Regions from separate parts of the Mesorhizobium sp. M1423 genome, predicted to be linked through region 2. Evidence: predicted binding sites of a transcription regulator. Region 2 holds the regulator's gene; each other region holds the start of a gene.
The links. Region 2 encodes PhoB, which activates phosphate uptake and scavenging genes when phosphate is short. Its sites were predicted from a motif close to TGTCATNNANCTGTCAT; they were not measured.
Positions count from the first base shown of each region.

Region 1: ppk2 (polyphosphate kinase 2) is a predicted target of PhoB. The motif match lies at 1,892-1,908, and genes of this name have one in related genera.
Region 3: NKG95_RS00945 (inorganic phosphate transporter) is a predicted target of PhoB. The motif match lies at 1,640-1,656, and genes of this name have one in related genera.

Region 1 is NZ_JAMYKU010000010.1:30,973-34,235, forward strand. It holds gene NKG95_RS14610 (GntR family transcriptional regulator) at 1-2, shown strand, start outside; gene NKG95_RS14615 (DUF982 domain-containing protein) at 99-356, shown strand; gene NKG95_RS14620 (hypothetical protein) at 409-567, opposite strand; gene NKG95_RS14625 (aldo/keto reductase) at 691-1,734, opposite strand; gene ppk2 (polyphosphate kinase 2) at 2,015-2,935, shown strand; gene NKG95_RS14635 (dihydrofolate reductase family protein) at 3,220-3,263, opposite strand, start outside.
Region 2 is NZ_JAMYKU010000001.1:458,175-461,437, reverse strand. It holds gene xylF (D-xylose ABC transporter substrate-binding protein) at 1-77, opposite strand, end outside; gene NKG95_RS02400 (ROK family protein) at 364-1,608, shown strand; gene phoB (phosphate regulon transcriptional regulator PhoB) at 1,618-2,307, opposite strand; gene phoU (phosphate signaling complex protein PhoU) at 2,324-3,031, opposite strand; gene pstB (phosphate ABC transporter ATP-binding protein PstB) at 3,064-3,263, opposite strand, start outside.
Region 3 is NZ_JAMYKU010000001.1:175,390-178,652, forward strand. It holds gene NKG95_RS00945 (inorganic phosphate transporter) at 1-1,586, opposite strand, end outside; gene NKG95_RS00950 (TetR/AcrR family transcriptional regulator) at 1,707-2,243, opposite strand; gene NKG95_RS00955 (efflux RND transporter periplasmic adaptor subunit) at 2,394-3,263, shown strand, end outside.

The sequences.
Region 1 (3,263 bases), on a different contig from region 2:
GAGTGAGGATCGGCGGCCATTGATCACGAAAAAGGCAGATGAGCGAAGAAAGCTACTTTCGGTCTCGCTTCGCAAATGCCGATGGCGTAAGAGCGGCGATGGAAAACAACCGATTTGACACACCCGTGACCGTCAAGGGCGCGGCGGGAAGCAATCAGCTCTTGCGTACGGCCCGCGAGGCTTCCGACTACCTCCTCAACAATTGGCCCGGCAAGCGCAGCCCCAAGCACCGCGAAGCGCTGCAAGCCTGTCATGATGCGCTGGCCGGCGACAAGCCGGCCATGAACGCAAGACGGGCCTTCATTGCCGCCGCCCGCGAAGTGAACGTCTTCGTCAGCGACAAGGCGCCGGCCTGAGGCATAGCGGGGACTTGATCGAGACCCGGGCCGCCTGACAGGCCTGATATCATCACTCGGCCGTTTCGGTGTTGGTTTGGGACTCGCTTTCGCCCTCGGGCTTCGAGCGCTCCTTGGCCGCGACCTTGGCAGCCTGCTTTTCCGCCTTCTTGGCAGCCTTCTGCCGGTCGCGTTCCTTGCGTTCCTGACCGTAGTTCGGTGCTCGTGCCATATCGTTTCCTTTCATTGTGCTTGGCCTTTGCCTAGGAGCATTGGGCCACAAACACAACACCGCAAGGCACGATCGGCTCCATATCTCGTCGCAGTCCGGGGAGCCCCGCTTCAGGGCGTTTTTTCAGGCGCCGTCCCGGTCGAGGACGAGATCGGCGGGCCCGAACCGGTCCTTTGCCGTGAATTGCTGGTGCCAGTAGGGATAGAGCACGGGCGGCCTGCTGACCACGTCGAGGCGTGTGCGCTCCTCATCGCCGAGCACCAGGCTTGCAGCAGCGATATTGTCCTTGAAATGCGCTTCGGTTCGTCCGCCGATCACCAGCGAACTGACGGCGGGCCGGCCAAGCAGCCAGGCAAGCGCCACCTGCGCCGCCGACACGCCGTGGTTGTTGCCGATATCGATCAGCACGTCGACGATCCGCCACAGCCGGTCCTCGTCGCGGATCGGCGGTTCCGACCAGCCACTGAGCTGGCGGGCGGTCGGCTGGTCACGGTGGTATTTGCCGGACAGCAATCCGCCGGCGAGCGGGCTCCAGACCAGCACGCCGAGCCCTTGGTCGACCGAGATCGGCAACAATTCATACTCGGCCTCGCGGGCTTCCAGCGTGTAGTGGATCTGCTGGGTGACGAAGCGCGGCTGGTGATGACGGTCACTGATACCGAGCCCCTTCATCACCTGCCAGCCGGAATAATTGGAACAGCCGACATAGCGGACCTTGCCCTGCGCGACCAGCGTGTCGAGCGCGGCGATGGTTTCCTCGAGCGGTGTCAGGCCATCCCACTCGTGCAGGAAATAGATGTCGATGACATCGGTCCTGAGGCGCTTCAGGCTCCTCTCGCATTCGCGGATCAGATGATAGCGCGACAGGCCTTCATCATTGGGGCCTTTGCCGATCCGCATGCGCGCCTTGGAGGCGATCAACACGTCGCCCTTGCGCTTGCCGCAGAGCGCCTCGCCGATGATCTCCTCCGACACCCCGTTCGAATAAACGTTGGCGGTGTCGATGACGTTGATGCCCGCATCGATGCAAAGGTCGATCATCCGGCGCGCCTCGTCGAGGTCGGTCTTGCCGACCGCCGAAAACGCGCCGCCGCCGCCGAACGTCATGGTGCCCATGGTCAGCGTCGAAACCTTCAGCCCGGAACGGCCGAGAGTGCGGTATTCCATGTCGTATCCTCATGATTTTATCGGGAAAGGGCGTTTCAAACGACAGCCCTGAATGAACCGGGCATTTGTAGGATAATTCGTTCCGCTTGTCGCCCGTGTTGCAGGGCAACATCGATCACATCTTACGGATTGGACGCGCAGCCAGCGCAACAGCGGCTGCAATAAAACCGTCATTGCCGGCCTATACTAACATCGGTTCAGCGCTTCGATTTCCGGCCGCCGGGCCGGGCGGCAGAGCGCCTGACAGCGGCCGACACGGCCTGTAAGCGGAGCAGCGCAAATGACCGAGATAAAACAGAATTCCCCGGCCAGGGACTGGCTGGAAGCGGAACTCGCCGACACGCTCGACGAAGATTATGAGCTGGAAATCTCTGAGCCGGCGCTGTCGATGGAGATCGCCAAGATCTATAAGAATGCGCATCCGCCATCGATCGACCGCCTGCAATATTTTCGCGATCTGATCACGCTGCAATCCGAATTGATCAAGCTGCAGTCCTGGGTCGCCTATCACAAGAAGAAGCTCGTCGTGGTATTCGAGGGCCGCGACTCGGCGGGCAAGGGTGGCGTCATAAAGCGCATCACCCAGCGGCTCAATCCGCGCATCTGCCGCGTCGTAGCACTACCGGCGCCGACCGAGCGCGAGAAGTCGCAATGGTATTTCCAGCGCTACGTTCCGCATCTGCCGGCCGGCGGTGAGATCGTGCTGTTCGACCGCTCCTGGTACAACCGCTCCGGCGTCGAGCGGGTGATGGGCTTTGCCCAGCCGGATCAGGTCGAGGAGTTCTTTCGCGACGTGCCGGATTTCGAACGCATGCTCGTCCGCTCAGGCATTACGCTTGTCAAATACTGGTTTTCGATCACCGATGAGGAGCAGCAGATGCGCTTTTTGATGCGCATCCATGACCCGATGAAGCAATGGAAACTGTCGCCGATGGACCTCCAGTCGCGCGTGCGCTGGGAACAGTACACAAAGGCCAAGGAAGAAACCTTTGCCCGCACCAACATCCCGGAAGCTCCCTGGTTCATCGTCGAGGGCAACGACAAGAAGCGGGCGCGGCTGAATTGCATCGACCATCTCCTCAAGCAAATGCCCTATGAGGAGGTGCCGCACGAGGAGATCACACTGCCCGAGCGCGTCTTCAATCCCGAATACGAGCGCCAGGTGCTGCCGCGCGAACTGTACGTGCCGGAGAAGTATTGAGGCTGGGCCTCCTTCTCCCCGTCACTATACGGGGAGAAGGTGCTGGCAGGCGGATGAGGGGGCGGCGCCAACCTCGACAATTGAACCCGCTCAAATCACTTCGTGGACTAAACTTATTCTGACGTCATATTGCCCTCGGTGGTATTGTCCGGCAGCGTAATCTTTGATCGCTTGCGCCGCCCCTCATTGCCCTGCCGGGCATTTCTCCCCGTATAGTGACGGGGAGAAAGGGGCTGCACCAAAGGGTTCGCCAATAGCGCAGACAAAAACGCCCACGCTACTTCCTAATCGCGCTCGATGATGACATGCGTGGCCTTCGGCGTCGCGA
Region 2 (3,263 bases):
TCCTTAGCCTGCGCCACCGACGCAAGCGCCAGCGTCATGGCGACACCCGCCAGAATGGCGGTCGTGAATTTCTTCATCATATCCTCCCTGCGCCGCGTACGGCGTGACCAATTGGCCCCAAAGGCCAGCTTAGAGGCGCTAATTTTTTCGAGCCTCGAAAAAATACTGGCCCGATCTCCCGCTGCTGTCAACATCGATTCTGATGGATTTTGATGTTGCTGCGAGTTTTTTCGAGCTTCGGAATAAACGATGACAGCGCCACCTGCATCTGACACTATTTGCCTCATCTGACACTATTTGTCGGCATTACCGACGGCTTCCGGTTCATGAGCGGCCGCGGCAAACCGGGAGGAAAGCAAAACGATGTCGGTCGGAATCCGCCATGACGATTTGCGCCGGCGCAACCGGGCGATGGTGATCTCGGCCGTGCGCCGGGCCGGCCAGCCATCGCGTACGGAGATCGCCGCAACCACCGGCCTCAGCCATTCGACCATATCGGCGATCTCCTCCGACCTGATACGGGAAGGCATCCTCGCCGAGAGCAAGGCAAGCGAACCCGTTTCGTTGAAACGCGGTCGTCCGCAGGTCGGCCTTGCCCTCAATCCGGAAGCGGCGGCGGTGCTGACCGTGGTGTTGTCGCTGAATTTCCTGTCGGCCGCCATCATCGACTATGCGGGGCAGGTGGTCGCCGAGGAACAGCGCCGGCTGGACACGCTGACCATGCCGCGCGACGAACTGATCCGCGAATGCATGGCCATCGTCCGGCGCCGGCTGGAGGATCCAGACCTTGACGTCCGCCGCGTCGCCCGCATCGCCTTGGCGATTCAGGGAATTACCGACTCCCCTGCACGCGCCATGCTGTGGTCGCCGATCACGCCGCAGACGGACATCGACTTTGCCGACATGCTGGAAGATGAATTCGGCATCCCGGCCACGGTGGAGAACGACTGCAATATGATGGCGGTGGCTTTGCGCTGGCGCGATCCGGATCGCTATCGCGACGACTTCATCGCCATCCTGCTTTCGCACGGAATCGGCATGGGGCTGGTGCTCAAGGGCGAGCTGTTCACCGGCACACACTCCTCGGGCGGCGAGTTTGGCCACATGATCCATCGTCCGGGCGGCGCACTCTGCCGTTGCGGGCGGCGCGGCTGCATCGAGGCCTATGCCGGCAATTACGCCATCTGGCGCAACGCCACGCAGATGAGCGAAGACAGCCAACCGGTCGCCGACGTCAGCGACGCCGACATGCGCGCGCTGGCGGTTCGGGCGCGCGAGAAGGACGGGCCGGAACGCGAAGCCTACCGCAAGGCCGGCGAAGCGCTGGGTTTCGGTCTCGGCTCGCTGTTCGCGCTGATCGATCCGGCACCGGTTGCGATGGTCGGCGCCAGTGCCGCCGCCTTCGATCTGATCGAGCCGGCCTTGCGCAAGGCCATCGCCCAGACCGCCGGCGGCCAGCATTCGGGCTCGATCTCCTTCGATACCGAGCCGAACGAATTGCCGCTGATCCGCGAAGGCTGTGCAATGCGGGCGTTAAGCTTCGTCGACCAGCAGATTTTCGCGCCGGGCGCGCAAATGAGGCCCGGCGTCAGAAAGAACGTAGCCTGACTGGGCGGGTCAATCTTCCCTGATCGCGTAGCCGGCACCGCGGATGGTGCGGATGACATCAGGCATGCGGCCGTTGTTGACGGCTTTGCGCAGCCGCCCGACATGCACGTCGACGGTGCGTTCGTCGATATAGATCGTCTCGCCCCAGACATTATCGAGTAACTGGCTGCGCGAGAAGACGCGGCCCGGATGCCGCATCATGAATTCGAGCAACCGGAATTCGGTCGGCCCGAGCCGGATCTCGGTCTTCTTGCGATACACCCTGTGCGATTCGCGATCGAGCACGATGTCGCCGACCTTCAGCACGCTGGACAGCACTTCCGGCTTGGCGCGGCGCAGCAGCGCCTTGACCCTGGCCATGAATTCCGGTGTCGAAAACGGTTTGACCAGATAGTCGTCGGCGCCGGTCGAAAGACCGCGTACCCGGTCGCTCTCCTCGCCGCGCGCGGTCAGCATGATGATCGGCAGCCGTTCGGTTTCGGGGCGCACCCGCAACCGGCGGCAGAGCTCGATGCCGGAAACCGCTGGTATCATCCAGTCGAGCACCAGAAGATCGGGCACATTCTCCTGCAAACGGATCTCGGCTTCGTCGCCGCGTGTCACCACCTCGACCTGGTAGCCTTCGGATTCGAGATTGTAGCGGAGCAGCACACCCAACGGCTCCTCGTCCTCCACCACCATTATGCGTGGTGCGATCATCGGCTGGGCACCCCCATCATGTCGCCGGTGCGGACATTGTCGTTTCGTCTTGCTTCGGACGATTGACCGGCAATTGCTCGCCGGTCAGCACATAATACGCATTTTCGGCGATGTTGGTGACATGGTCGCCGATCCGCTCCAGATTCTTGGCGCAGAACAGCAGATGCGTGCAAGCGGTGATGTTGCGCGGGTCTTCCATCATGTAGGTCAACAGCTCGCGGAACACCGACGTGTATTTGACGTCGATACGCTCGTCGGCGGCGCGCAGCTTGGCCAACGCGGCTGCATCGCCTGCAGCATACTCCTCGATGACGCCCTGCACCTGGATGAGCACCAGCTGCGCCATCGCATCGATGGAATGCGATAGGTCGCGCGGCGTGACGCTGAGGCCGACCGCGCTCACACGCTTGGCGATATTCTTGGCAAGGTCGCCGATGCGTTCGAGGTCGCCGGCCATGCGGATCGCCCCGACGACATGGCGCAGATCGTGGGCCATCGGCTGGCGCTTGGCGATCAGGGTAATGGCGCGGTCGTCCAGTTCGCGTTGACGCGCATCCATGATGGCGTCGTCGGAGACGACGCGTTGCGCCAGCACGTTGTCGGAATTCAACAGGGCCTTGGTCGCCCCGCCGACCATCGAACCGGCGAGGTCGGCCATGTCGCGGATCAGCTTGCTGATCTGCTCGAGATCCTCGTCGAAAGAAGCGACTGTGTGTTCGCCCATGGTCCTGTCCTCATATGCGTGATCGGAACGGCTCAGCCGAAGCGGCCGGTGATGTAATCCTGCGTGCGCTTCTCGCGGGGCGACGTGAAGATCTTCTCGGTCCGGTCGAACTCTACCAGTTCACCCAGATACATGAAGGCGGTCTGGCGCGATACGCGCGCCGCCTGCTGCATGTTGTGGGTGACGATGACGATCGTGTAGTCGGCTTGCAATTCGTCGATCAGTTCCTCGA
Region 3 (3,263 bases), 280 kb from region 2:
ATGACGAACAGCACGAAGGCAAGACAGATGGAGACCGGAAGGGTCAGTATCCAGGCCATCAGCATGTTGCGCACTGTCGACCATTGCAGGCCCGAGCCGTTCGCCGCCATGGTGCCGGCAACGCCCGACGACAGCACATGGGTGGTCGAGACCGGCAGGCCGAGATAGTCGGCCGATGCGATGGTCGCCATTGCAACAAGCTCTGCGGACGCACCCTGGCCGTAGGTCAGATGGCTTTTGCCGATCTTCTCGCCGACGGTGACGACGATGCGCTTCCAGCCGACCATGGTGCCGAGGCCGAGCGCCAGCGCGATGGCGACCTTGACCCAGAGCGGGATGAACTTCGTCGCGTTGTCGACCGCCTTGTGATAGGTCGTCACCGCCTTCAGGTCGTCGACCTCCATCGGCAGCAGCTTCTTCTTGTCGATCAGTTTCAGCGCTTCACCGATAAGATAGATGTTGTTGCGGGCGTTGCTGACCAGCGTTGTCGGCAGCTTTTCCACGGACGGATAGGGCGACAACATTGCGCTAGTGTCGTGGATGAAGCTCTGCAGGGCAGGCGTGGTCTCGTCCTTCCAGGTCTTGGTGCGAACGGCGTCACCGACCACGGTTGCCGCGTCGGTCACGGCGACGCCGGGCTTGACGTATTTGCCGAGTACCGTTTCGACCTGCGTCGCTGCGGACTTGTAAGCTTCGAGATAGTTCACGTCCGGTGTGCGGTTGAGCGCGAAGGCGGTCGGCACCACGCCGATCAGGATGAGCATGATGAGGCCCATGCCCTTTTGCCCGTCATTGGAGCCGTGGGCAAAGCTGACGCCCGTGCAGGTGAAGATGAGCAGCGCCCGGATCCACAGCGGCGGCGGAGCGCTCGACTTCGGCGCCTCGTAAAGCTCGCGGTTCCTGACCAGCAGCTTCATCACCAGAAGCAGCAGCCCAGCCAGGCAAAACCCGACCAGCGGCGAGATCAGAAGCGACAGGCCGACATTGCTTGCCTGCGACCAGTCGATGCCGCTGGTGATGGAACCGGCCGGCGCCGTGAACTGGTTGGCGAGGCCGACGCCGATGATCGAACCGATCAGCGTGTGCGAGCTCGAGGCAGGCAGGCCGAGATACCAGGTTCCGAGGTTCCACATGATCGCTGCGACCAGCAGCGCGAAGACTATGGCCAGCCCGGAGCTTGATCCGACCTGAAGGATCAGTTCGACCGGCAGCAGCGAAATGATGCCGAAGGCGACCGCCCCGCTGGCGGTGAGCACGCCGAGGAAGTTGAAAAAGCCGGACCACATCACTGCAAGCTCGGCCGGCATGGAATGGGTGTAGATCACCGTTGCCACCGCATTGGCGGTGTCGTGAAAACCGTTGACGAATTCGAAGCCGAGCGCGATCAGCAGCGCCAGGCCAAGCAGAATCCACGGCACCGCGACGGTGCTGGTCAGGTCCTGGCTGAGCGCGTAGCCGACATAGGCAAGGCCGCCCAGGATGATGACGGCAAAGGCCGGCAGAAACCATTTGCCGGTGCTGTTTGGCCGGTCGAGCGGATGCTCCGGCCTTGGAATTCCTGCTTCGCTGGAAACAATATCGACCATACCCCACTCCTCTTGCGTTGCAGCAAAGAATGGGAGGACGCTATGTCGGCACAATGAAGCCTGTGTGACGGCAGAGCACTTTGAGATTGGAGCAGATAGTGCTGGACGGTGGTTCCTGATCTATTCCGCGATCTCCAGCAGGGTCGATATCAGCAACCGGCGCTCGTCGGCGGAGAGAATGTCCGAACCGAACAGGTTCATGCTGCGAAGCCCTTCGATAGCGAGATAGCAGACCAGCAGCGCCTTGAGATTCGGCGTCTCCTCCTTCAGCCGCTCGAACACTTGCCGCCTGAACGATTTTATCGGCGTCAGGAAATCGGGATCCTCGGCAATCGCCGAAAATATCCAGGTCGCCGACGGTTTCGACTCCTCGGCATGCTCGGCCGAAAGCCTGATATAGGCCGCAAGCGGGCTCTCACCGCTGACGCCGTTGGTGCGGGCGGCCTCAAGCGCCTGTTGGAACGCGCTGAGGTAATCCTCCACCAGCGCCTGCATCAATTTCGCCTTGGTCGGGAAATTGTAGAGAAGACCACCCTTCGACACGCCGGCACGGCTGGCGACCGCATCCAGCGACAGGCTGCCGGGACCCGTCTCGCGCGCCACGTCGGCGGCGGCGGCGAGGATCTTCTCGCGCGAATTTGTTCTGCGGGCCTTCATCAATCGTTCCCCATTCATTAGCTTAAGCGGAATTGACAAGACCGTCCAGACGGTACAGTAAGATTGCCGTCATTTGAAATTGGGACCAGTCACAGGTATGTGTTCCGGTCGTCCGACCGTTATGCTGGGCCATGGCCGAGGGGACTGTTCGTGATCAAGCGCTTCATCATCGCCTTCATTCTGCTCGTGCTGGTGTGCGGCGGCATCGTCGGTTTCAACCTGTTTCACGACATGGCGACCAAACAGTTCTTCGCCACCATGAAGCCGCCTGCCGCGACCGTGTCGACGGTCATCGTCAAACCGATGTCCTGGACACCAGGCATCGAAGCTATCGGCACTGTCAGTGCCGTACGCGGCGTCGACCTGACGGTCGAAACCGCCGGCATCGTCAAGGACATCCTGTTTCATGCCAATCAGAAGGTCGCCGCCAACGCCGTCCTGCTGCAGCTCGACGATGAAGTCGAGCGAGCCGATCTCGTGGCGTCAAGGGCGCAAGCCACATCCGACCAGACGACACTGATGCGCGCTCTTGAGCTGCAGAAGCGCGGGGTCGGCACCGACGCTACGCTCGACACCGCGCAGGCAGCGGCATCGGTGTCCGCCGCGCAGGTAAACAAGCTGCAAGCGGTGCTCGACCAAAAGCAGTTGACGGCCCCCTTCAAGGGTACCGTCGGTATTCCGAAAATCGACCTTGGCCAGTATCTCACACCCGGCACCGCTGTGGTGACCTTGCAGGACTTGGATACGATGCGTGTCGATTTCACCGTGCCGGAGCAGCAGCTTCCGCAGCTGAAGATCGGACAGACGGTGCGGCTGGGCGTCGGCGGCGGCGACATGCCGTTCGCCGGTAGCATCCGCGGTATCGATCCGAAGATCGACCCGACCAGCCGGCTGGTGACGGTGAGGGCGGAGGTCGGCAATCCCGAAGGCAAGCTGACGCCGGGCCAGTTCGTCCAGGTGCGCGTCGAACTGCCCGAGGAGAACAACGTGCTGGCGCTGCCGCAGACGGCACTGACTTCC